DNA from 2 places in the Kineosporia sp. NBRC 101731 genome. Region 1 is predicted to be linked to the other one. Evidence: predicted binding sites of a transcription regulator. Region 1 holds the regulator's gene; the other holds the start of a gene.

Region 1 (5,023 bases):
CCCAGCGGGAGACGCTGCGCTGGGCCTGCCAGGGCAGCACCAGGTCGATGCCCACCTCGGTCGCGGTCTCGACGGCCATCTCGTCGCGCCCGCCCTTGGCCAGGGCCTGGACCAGGCCGAAGCGCAGGACCGGTTCGGGAACCAGGTCGAGCTCGTCGACGAGCAGATCGAGGTGACCCTTGCCGGCGGCCGTGACCGTGCACCGCGCGACCGCCCCCGAGCCGTCCGCGATCTCGACCTGCTCACCGGACCGGATCCGGCGCACCCCGGCGGCGTGCCGTCCCTCTTCCCCGTCGAGGACGAGGTCGGTGGACGGCGCGGCGCCGATCAGGGTTCCGGGGGCGGCAAAGAACCGGGGCAGGGTCACGAGTGGTTCCCGACCCCGCGAACCGGGGGCTGAACCGCGTCCTCAAGCATGAACGTCAGCGTCCCGCGAAACGGTCGCGGAGCTTGGAGAACACGCTGGTGTGCACCGGAGTCATCCGGCCCGAGGGCCGGTCCTCTCCGCGTAGCTTGGCGAACTCGCGCAGCAGGGCCTCCTGCTGCTCGTCCAGCTTGATCGGGGTGATCACCGCCAGGTGCACGACCAGGTCGCCCCGGCCGCCGCCGCGCAGGTGGGTGACCCCGAGCCCGCGCATGGTGGTGGCCTCGCCGGACTGGGAACCCGAACGGATCTCGAAGCTCTCCTGACCGTCCAGGGTGTCCAGCTCGATCGTGGTGCCGAGGGCCGCGGCGGTCATCGGGACCTCGACCGTGCAGTGGATGTCGTCGCCACGCCGGGTGAACACGGCGTGCTGACGCTCGACGATCTCGACGTAGAGGTCACCGGCCGGGCCACCGCCCGGGCCGATCTCGGCCTGGCCGGAGAGCTGGATGCGGGTACCGGTCTCGACCCCGGCGGGCACCTTGATGGTGAGGGTGCGGCGCGAGCGCACCCGGCCCTCGCCGGAGCACTCCAGGCACGGGCTGGGGATGACCGTGCCGAAGCCCTGGCAGTTGACGCAGGCCTGGGTGGTCATCACCTGGCCGAGGAAGGAACGCGCCACCCGCTGGGTCTGGCCACGGCCCTTGCAGATGTCGCAGATCTCCGGCTGGGTGCCCGGCTGACAGCAGCTGCCGTTGCAGACCTGGCAGACCACGGCGGTGTCGAGCTGCAGCTCGCGCTGACCGCCGAAGGCCGCCTCGGAGAGGTCGATCTCGATCCGGATCAGGGCATCCTGGCCCCGGCGCTGACGCGGCAGCGGGCCCCGCGAGGCGCCGCCCCCGGCGCCGCCGCCGAAGAAGGTCTCGAAGATGTCGGTGAAGCCGAAGCCCGCCCCGAAACCGGCCGCCCCGTTGGGGTCACCGCCGGTGTCGTAGGCCTGTCGCTTCTCCGGGCTGGAGAGAACCTCGTAGGCGCGGCCGACCTCCTTGAACCGCTCGGAGGCCTCCTCGCTCGGGTTGACGTCCGGGTGCAGCTGACGGGCCAGCTTCCGGTACGCCTTCTTGATCTCCTCGGGGCTGGCCGTCCGGGAAACCCCGAGCACCTCGTAGTAATCGCTCACGGCGGTGATGTTCTCTCCAGATCGGTGCAATGAAAGAGTGAAAGGCGGTGCCGCATAGTACGTGGCCGGACGGGTGGGCCCGGCCCCGGTTCAGACCGGTTCAGGGTTCGGGCCCCGCCCCGTTCGTCCCGACGGTAGTCACGATGCCAGGATCCGGGACACGTACCGCGCCACGGCACGCACCGCGGCCATGGTGTTCGGATAGTCCATGCGGGTCGGGCCGAGCACGCCCAGGCGGGCGACGACCTCTCCCTGAGAGGCGTAACCGCTGGACACCACCGAAGCTTCCTGAAGACCGATGTGTGCGGTCTCGCGTCCGATCAGCACACCGACGCCACCGGCGCCGTCGCCCATCTCGGTGAGGAGCTTCAGCAGCACCACGTGCTCCTCGATGGCCTCGAGCACGGGGCCGATGTGCTGGACGAAGTCCGGCCCGGAACGAGCCAGGTTGGCCGTACCGGCCAGCACGATGCGTTCCTCGCGCTCGATGTCGAGCGAGTCCTCGAGCGCGACGATCACCGCACGCACCAGTGTGCGGTCGTCCGGCCCGAACTGCTCGGGCAGATCGGCCACCACCGCGCTGACGTCGGTGAGACGACGCCCGGCCACGGCCAGGTTGAGCCGGGTCCGCAGACCGGCCAGCGTCTGCTCGGAGATCTCGCCCACCACCGGCACGATGCGCTGCTCGACGCGACCGGTGTTGGTGATCAGGATGACCAGCAGCCGGGTTCCCTCGAGCGCCACCAGCTCCACGTGCCGCACCGTGGAACGGCTCAGCGACGGGTACTGCACGACGGCGACCTGCCGGGTCAGCTGGGCGAGCAGGCGCACCGTGCGGCCCACCACGTCGTCCAGGTCGACCGCGCCGTCGAGCAGCGTCTGGATGGCCCGCTTCTCGGCCGTGGAGAGTGGCTTCACACCGCTCAGCCGATCGACGAACATCCGGTAGCCCTTGTCCGTGGGCACCCGGCCGGCGCTGGTGTGGGGCTGGGCGATGTAGCCCTCGTCCTCGAGCGCGGCCATGTCGTTACGGATGGTCGCCGGGGAGACACCGAGTGAGTGACGCTCGACCAGCGCGCGCGACCCCACCGGCTCCCGCGTCTCGACGTAGTCCTCGACGATGGCGCGCAGCACAGCGAGCTTCCGTTCCTCGCTCATGCCACCCACCTCCCAGTCATTCGGCTCATCACCCTGGCACTCACACCGCGGGAGTGCCAGTTTACGACCCCGGCGGCACCCCTGTGTGTCCACGGCGGGTCGGCTAGGTCTCCTGGCGCCTCCTGGTTACCGTCCCGCCATGGTTCCCAGTCTGCCCAGGATGCCCGGTTCTGCGCGCGGTCCCCAGGCCACGAGTGCATCTCCCGGTGTTGGCCGGGCGGTTCGTCCCGGTGACCGCTACGGGGCGGACGCGATCTCCGCCGCCCGCAAGAAGCCGCCGTTGCGTGAGCAGCCGGCCGACCTCGGACTGGTCGTCGAAGACGTCGAGACCGGCTGGGTCGGTGCCGTGGTGCGCACCGAGAAGAGCGGCGGCATGCACGTGGTGGTGCTGGAGGATCGTAAGGGGCGCACCCGCTCGTTCCCCCTCGGCCCCGGCTTCTGGGTGGACGGTGTGGCCGTGAAGCTCGTGCCGCCCGGGACCATAGCGTCTGCGGCCATGTCAGTGAAGTCGGTGAAGTCAGTGAAGCCGGTGAACCTGCGCAGCGCGTCCGGATCGGTCGCGGTGCGTGATCACCGCGCCCGGGTGGCGCGGGCCTCACGCATCCTGGTCGAGGGCAAGCACGACGCCGAGCTGGTCGAGAAGATCTGGGGTCACGACCTGCGCGTCGAGGGCGTCGTGGTGGTGCCGTTGCATGGCGTCGACGACCTGGCCGACGCGGTCGCGGACTTCGGCCCGGGGCCCGGCCGCCGGCTCGGCATCCTGGTCGACCACCTGGTGGCGGGCAGCAAGGAGTGGCACGAGGCGGCCGCGGCGGCCCGGGTCTCCGGCGCCCGCGAGAACGTGCTCGTGGTCGGGCACCCGTACGTGGACGTCTGGCAGGCCGTGCGCCCGCGCCGGCTCGGCATCGACGCCTGGCCGGTGATCCCCCGTGGCCTGCCGTGGAAGGAGGGCGTGCTGGAGGCGCTGGGCTGGCCGCACCACGAACAGGCCGACGTCGCGGAGGGCTGGCAGCGCATTCTCGCCTCGGTGACCAGTTACGCCGACCTGGAGCCCGCCCTGCTCGGCCGGGTCGAGGAACTCATCGATTTCGTCACGGGTGACGGCGAGGATCGCTGAGCACGACTCGCGCGTTCTACCGTGGGAGAGGAAGGGGGCTTGCCATGACCCAGGAACACCAGCCTGCGCAACCCGGTCAGAACCAGAACGTGAGTACGCACCAGGAGCCCGGCCCGGATCGGGATCCGGCCGCCGCCGACCGTGCGCAGACGGGTCCGGTCTACGGCACGCCGGGGCCGGGTGGCGCCGTACCGGCACCGCCCCCTCCGCCGCCCGGGTACGGCGCACCGGGTTACGGTCGGCCGATCGAGTACACGCCGATCATCCCGGGGCAGCCGCTCGACACCGGGCCGCAGAACCAGGGTGAGCCGGCTCAGTTCAGCGGGCTCGGTGGGCTCGGCGGACTCGGTGGGGTGGGCGTGTCCGGTCCGGCAGCAACGGCGGGTCAGGCGGGTCAGGCGCCACACCAGGATCAGACCGAGGGCTCAGGATCGAGCCAGTCAGGACAGATGGGCCGGATGGGCCAGGACCACGCGGGACAGCAGGCCGGGAACCAGGGCGACGAGCCGTCCCCGGCACCTGAGCACGGACAGCAGGCGCAGCCGAGTGGGCCGTCGTGGCGCCAGGGGCCACAGTACGGGCAGGGAAACTACGGGCAGCCAGGCCACTATGGCCAGCCCGGTCAGTACAACCAGCCCGGCACCTCCGAACAGCCACCGCAGTACGGGCAGCCCGGTCAGTACAACCAGCCCGGCCAGGCCCCGCAGTACGGGCAGCAGGGGCAGTACGGACAACCGGGGTACAGCGCCCCGCAGTACGGGCAGGCGCAGTACGGCCAGGGCCAGCAGGGTCAGTACGGCCAGGGCCACTACACCCAGAACGCTTCCCAGCCGGGCCAGTACAGCCAACCGGGCCAGTACAACCAGCCGGGCCAGTACGGCGCACCCCCGAACCAGCCCCCGTGGAACACCGGCCAGAACCCGGGCGGCTGCAACACCCCGCCGCCGCACCAGCAGGGCGGGCCGCTCTCCCCGAAGGAGATCAACCAGTGGGCGGCCGCCGCGCACCTGGGTGGCGTGCTGGCTTTCGTGCCGTTCCTGCCGCTGGTTCCGTGCATCGTGATCTACGCGATGTACAAAGACCGCAGCCGGTACGTCAAAGAGCAGTCGACCGAGGCGATCAACTTCCAGATCTGCGTGCTCTTCGCCTATGTCGTCGCCTACATCATCGATCTGCTGCCGATCCTGAACGGCTTCACCCTGCT
Region 2 (5,023 bases), on a different contig from region 1:
CGTGCCGGTGGCCCAGGGCGTCGAGAACTCCCGCCAGCTCTTCGACATCGTCTTCTGCCTGGTGCTGATCTTCACCGTGGTCCAGGCCCCGACGCTGCCCTGGGTGGCCAAGCGCCTCGGCCTGTCCGACGTCATGCCCACGGTCGGACTGGAGGTCGAGAGCGTGCCGCTCGGGGCCCAGGGTGCCGACGTGCTGGAGTGCAAGGTCAGCAAAGACTCCCGCCTGCACGGCGTCGAGATCTTCGAGCTGCGCCTGCCGCACGGTGCGAACGTCACCCTCATCCTCCGGGACGGCGAGGCGATCGTCCCCGACCACCGCACCGCCCTGCGCCGGGGCGACGACCTGATCGTGGTCACCCCGGCGGCTGTCCGGGCCGCCACCGAGAACCGGCTCAAGGCCGTCAGCGCGGGCGGCAAGCTCTCCGGCTGGCACGACAAGGATCAGCCGGACGGGGCCCGGCGCACCGTCCCGGCCGCTCCCCCGTCCAGGGCCCTGGTCACCCGGCCCCGTCCCGGTTTCCCGCCGGAAGCACCGGGCGTCAGTGGGGGGCCGGGCGCACCTGGTGTTCCGGGCGTGCCCTGGGGCGGGCGAGCACTCGTACGTCGCCTCCGACCTGGCGCACGTCGACAAGATCAAGACGCCAGACGTCGGCGATCGTCGTGATGCCGGCGTCGATCAGGGCATTCGGGCCGGCGCCGAGCAGCGACGGGGCCAGGTAGGCGATCACCCGGTCGACGAGGCCCGCCTCGACCATCGCACCGGCCAGACGCGGCCCTCCCTCCAGCAGCACGTGCCGGCGTTCCCTGGCGTACAGCTGGTGCATCAGGGCGGGGAGGTCGAGGGCATCGGTCCCCTGGCTCCCGGCAACCACCCCCACCTCGTCGCCCGTCGCGATCCAGGTGGGTGCGTCGTCCCCCCGGATCTTCGCGTTCTGCGGGGTACGGCCCCGGGTGTCCGCGACCACCCGCAGCGGCTGCCGGGCCCGGGGTCGGCCGTCCGCGTCGCGCACGGTCAGCAGCGGGTCGTCGGCCAGCACCGTGCCCACACCGACCAGCATGGTGTCCACCTGCGCCCGTAGCCGGTGCACGTCCCCGCGAGCCTCGACGCTGGTGATCCACTGACTCGTCCCGTCCTGCGCGGCCACCCGTCCGTCCAGCGTGGCGGCGAACTTCCAGGTGACGAACGGACGTTGCCGGCGCACGGCGGTCAGCCAGACCTCGTTCCCCTCGCCCGGTTCCAGGCCCTGTTCGGCCTCCTGGGTGAGAACTCCGATCTCGACGTCCACCCCCGCCTCCCGCAGCCGGCCGGCTCCTCCCGAGGCCGCGTCGGAGGGATCCGGCACCGCGATCACCACCCGGCTGACCCCGGCCGTGATCAGGGCCTCCGAGCACGGCCCGGTGCGGCCGGTGTGGTTGCAGGGCTCCAGCGTGACGACCGCGGTCGTCCCTCGGGCCCGCTCCCCGGCCGCCCGCAGGGCCATCACCTCGGCATGCGGCCCCCCTGCGTGTTCATGCCAGCCCTCGCCCACCACGGTGCCGTCCGGCCCCAGCAGCACGCACCCCACCACCGGGTTGGGCAGTACCGTCGCCAGTCCCCGGGCCGCCAGCCCGATCGCCTGACGCATCGCCTCGATCTCGGCGTCGCTCGCCATTGCAGTCACGTCTCCTCGGTCTGGGGCGTTGACGAACCCCCTGGTCCCCCGGTTCGAATCGGTCCCTTTACCGGTCGTGCTGTAGTCGTGCCTGTCGCGGGAATGGCCGTCCCCCCGGTCCCGTTCCACAGCCGCCAGGATGATTCTCGCTGATCACCGGGCAGCCATCCGTCGGGGCGACACCCGCTGGTGCATTATGCTGTTGGCACTCAACGGCAGAGAGTGCCAGCCCAGGCTTACAGGAGGACGACGTGCCCACGTACGTCTATGCGTGCACCGAGTGCAACCACGGCTTCGAGGCGCAGCAGGCGTTCAGCGACGACGCTCTGACCGTGTGCCCCGAGTGCGGTGGCAAGCTCCGCAAGGTCTTCAACTCGGTGGGCATCGTGTTCAAGGGCTCGGGCTTCTACCGCAATGACTCGCGCGGCTCGAACACCAGCACCACCACGCCGGCGGCCTCGTCGACCAGCTCGGACTCGTCCGGCTCCTCGTCATCGTCGTCGACCTCGTCCGACAGCAAGTCGACGAGCTCCACCTCGTCCGACTCCAAGTCGTCGAGCAGCAAGTCCACCACCTCGACCTCCAGCGGTAGCGCAGCCTGAGCTGATCCGCCGTCATCACCCCGCAGCCCTTCCGGGCGCGGGGTGATCGGCGTTTTGCACAGAGTTCCCGATCTCACCGCCAGCACTGGCAATATGACCTTCCGTGACGGACGTGTACATGTATGCCGACGAGGCCGGAAATCTGGACATGTCGTCCGGCCCGGGCAGCAGTCGTTACTTCGGTTTCGGCACAGCCGTCTTTGCGGATGAGCACGGGCATGAGCTCTGGGAAGGACTGCAACTACGGTGCTCCCTGGAGAAACGTGGTGTCCGCCTGCCGACGGGGGTGCACACGAAAGAAGACACCTGGACCACCCGCTCAGAGGTCTTCGACCTCATCAAGGGCCAAGGGCCGCGTTTTGATACGACGTTTCTCCTGAAGAGAAATCCTCACCCCAGCGTGCGCGCACACCCGGTAAAGCTTTACCGGACAGCCTGGTTCATGCACTTCAGACAACTCCCACCACAGGTCAGCGCACCTGGTGACACCCTTTATGTGGTGGTCGGATCCCTCAGACGCACAACAAACGCGAGGCGATACGCCACGCCCGGGAAGACGTTTGCGCGCAGGTCGAGGATCGCGAGATCGTCCCCTGCATCTGGGACGCCCAGACAGCGTGGGGGATGCAGGTCGCCGACTACGGACTCTGGGCCGTCCAACGCATCCTCGAAGGACGCGAGTGCAAAGCCTACGATTCGTGCGTCGAGCCGACACTGCACTCCTGCCTGACCCCCTGGGGCAGGGCATGAAAAAGCCGGCTATCTCAGTTTCCCGAGAAAAGGTCCCCTGGACCTCTTGTCACCGGCACCATCATTCAACCGCGCACCTCGGGGAGCCGCAACCGAAAATATCCCTCCACGGACACCCGCACTGCACCCAGGAGCCACCAGTAGTGCTCCACACCTCCGCACAACAGCTGGTTTGTCCACAGGCGCCGATTCAGCCGGGCGACCGTCTCCGGATCTGCCTAGCGTTGGGGGCATGCCAGATTCCGGATGGGTTCCTGGCCGGGCAGACACGCGGTCTTCCGGCGAGTCAGCACGTCATGCGGTCCGGGACAGCTCGGACCTCCTGAGCGACGGGCAAAGCTGGAGAATCGACGAGTTTGATTCATTGACAACGCACTTGCCGGTAGCCGGTCCCCCTTCTGGCCGGAAAGCACCGGCCGAAAGACCGTTTCGAAGGATCGTCGAGTCAGGGCCTGTCATTCGCTACCGGGCGCTGCGACATCCGCCCCGGCTGGGTAGCGGCCGGGTACGCGTGGCTCGGCTCTGGTTCGCGCGTCACCGGCGTCCGGTCCTGGTCATGCTGATGCTGCTCGCGGTGTGGTTCACGGTGCGGGCGGCCGGGCCGGCGTCACCGACGATGGTCCGCGTCATGGTCGCCACGCATGACCTTTCGGCCGGTCGGCGGCTGTCGTCGGGCGATCTGGAAGTAGCCAGCTGGCCGGCGGAGATGGCGCCGTCCGGCTGCCTCTCCGCCGATCCGGCCGGACAGGTTCTGGCCGTGTCCGTGCGCGAGGGCGAGGTACTGACCGATGTCCGGCTGCTCGGACCGGGACTGCTGCGAGGACTGCCCGCCGGAACTGTTGCTGTACCGGTGCGGCTGACCGATCCGGCGAGCGCCGCCCTGGTCCGGGCCGGGGATCATGTCGATGTCATCGCCGGCCCGGCCTCCACCTGGCCGGCGGCCGAGGCGGGTGGTGAATCCACGTCGAGTCCGGCCACGATTGCGCGTCCGGCGCGGAATGCCTTGGTGTTGGCGGCTTCCGGGCGCACCGGGGTGGCCGGAGGGGGAGCTGGTGGCGGTGTGGGACTTGGCGTGCTCGGTGAGGGCGAGGGGGCGTCCGGGGATTCTGGTGCCGATGCGTTGGCCGGCCTCCTGGTACTGGCGGTCCAGGCCGATGAGGCGGATCGGCTGGCGGGCGCCGTGGCCGGGTCGAGCGTGTCGGTGGTGGTGCTGCCGTGAAGGCAGGGGTGCCGCCGTGAAGGCAGGGGTGCCGCCGCGAAGGCGAGGGTGCCGCCGAGGCGAGGGCTATGCCGCGAAGGCAGTGGCCCTGCGGTGAAGGCGATGGCCCTGCTGCCAAGTGAACGCCTCCGCGAACGACCCTCCTGGCCAGCATCACCAGCCGCCAGCCAGGATCGCGTGCATTCGTTGCGCCCCACCCGCAATGACTGCGCACGATCACCGGCACGGTCGACCAGACCTGACGGTGTGTGACCAGCCGTCGCGCGTCCATCCCGCCTGCGGGCACTGTGTGACGTGGTACCCATGGCTTTGCCGTAGCGCAGGTGCTCGCTGCTCGCACTACTCTCGCCGTGGTCCCACCCCCACCCCCCGGAGGCACGACAGATCATGATCAAGGGCTTCAAAGAGTTCATCATGCGTGGCAACGTCATGGAACTCGCTATTGCGGTGGTGATCGGCACGGCGTTCGGCTCCGTGGTCACGTCCGTCACCAAGGGTGTCATCCAGCCGCTGATCGCCTCGGTCGGCTCGGCGAAGGTCGGCGGCCTGAACTTCGAGATCCGCCCCAAGGTCGATGACAACGCCACGCTGGTGGACCTGAACGGTGTGCTGACCTCGCTGCTGAACTTCCTGATCGTCGCCGCTGTCGTCTACTTCCTGGTTGTGGTCCCCATGAACGCGCTGATGGAGCGTCGCCGCCGTGGGGAGGAGCCGGAACCGACCACGCCGGCCGAAGACATCCTGCTGCTGCAGGAGATCCGTGACCTGCTGCGCGACCGTCCGATGCAGCAGGGCCCGCA

The links. Region 1 encodes HrcA, which represses chaperone genes, less so after heat shock. Its sites were predicted from a motif close to GNTNGCACTCGGNNNNNCCGAGTGCNANC; they were not measured.
Region 2: QSK05_RS23215 (FmdB family zinc ribbon protein) is a predicted target of HrcA. The motif match lies at 1,854-1,882, and genes of this name have one in related genera.

Annotation. Positions count from the first base shown of each region.
Region 1 is NZ_BSTC01000016.1:54,140-59,162, reverse strand. It holds gene QSK05_RS30915 (16S rRNA (uracil(1498)-N(3))-methyltransferase) at 1-367, opposite strand, end outside; gene dnaJ (molecular chaperone DnaJ) at 423-1,544, opposite strand; gene hrcA (heat-inducible transcriptional repressor HrcA) at 1,683-2,702, opposite strand; gene QSK05_RS30900 (DUF3097 domain-containing protein) at 2,863-3,819, shown strand; gene QSK05_RS30895 (DUF4870 domain-containing protein) at 3,909-5,023, shown strand, end outside.
Region 2 is NZ_BSTC01000008.1:340,888-345,910, reverse strand. It holds partial or broken gene QSK05_RS23225 (potassium/proton antiporter) at 1-430, shown strand, start outside; gene ribD (bifunctional diaminohydroxyphosphoribosylaminopyrimidine deaminase/5-amino-6-(5-phosphoribosylamino)uracil reductase RibD) at 540-1,652, opposite strand; gene QSK05_RS23215 (FmdB family zinc ribbon protein) at 1,904-2,254, shown strand; gene QSK05_RS23210 (RcpC/CpaB family pilus assembly protein) at 3,561-4,223, shown strand; gene mscL (large conductance mechanosensitive channel protein MscL) at 4,611-5,023, shown strand, end outside.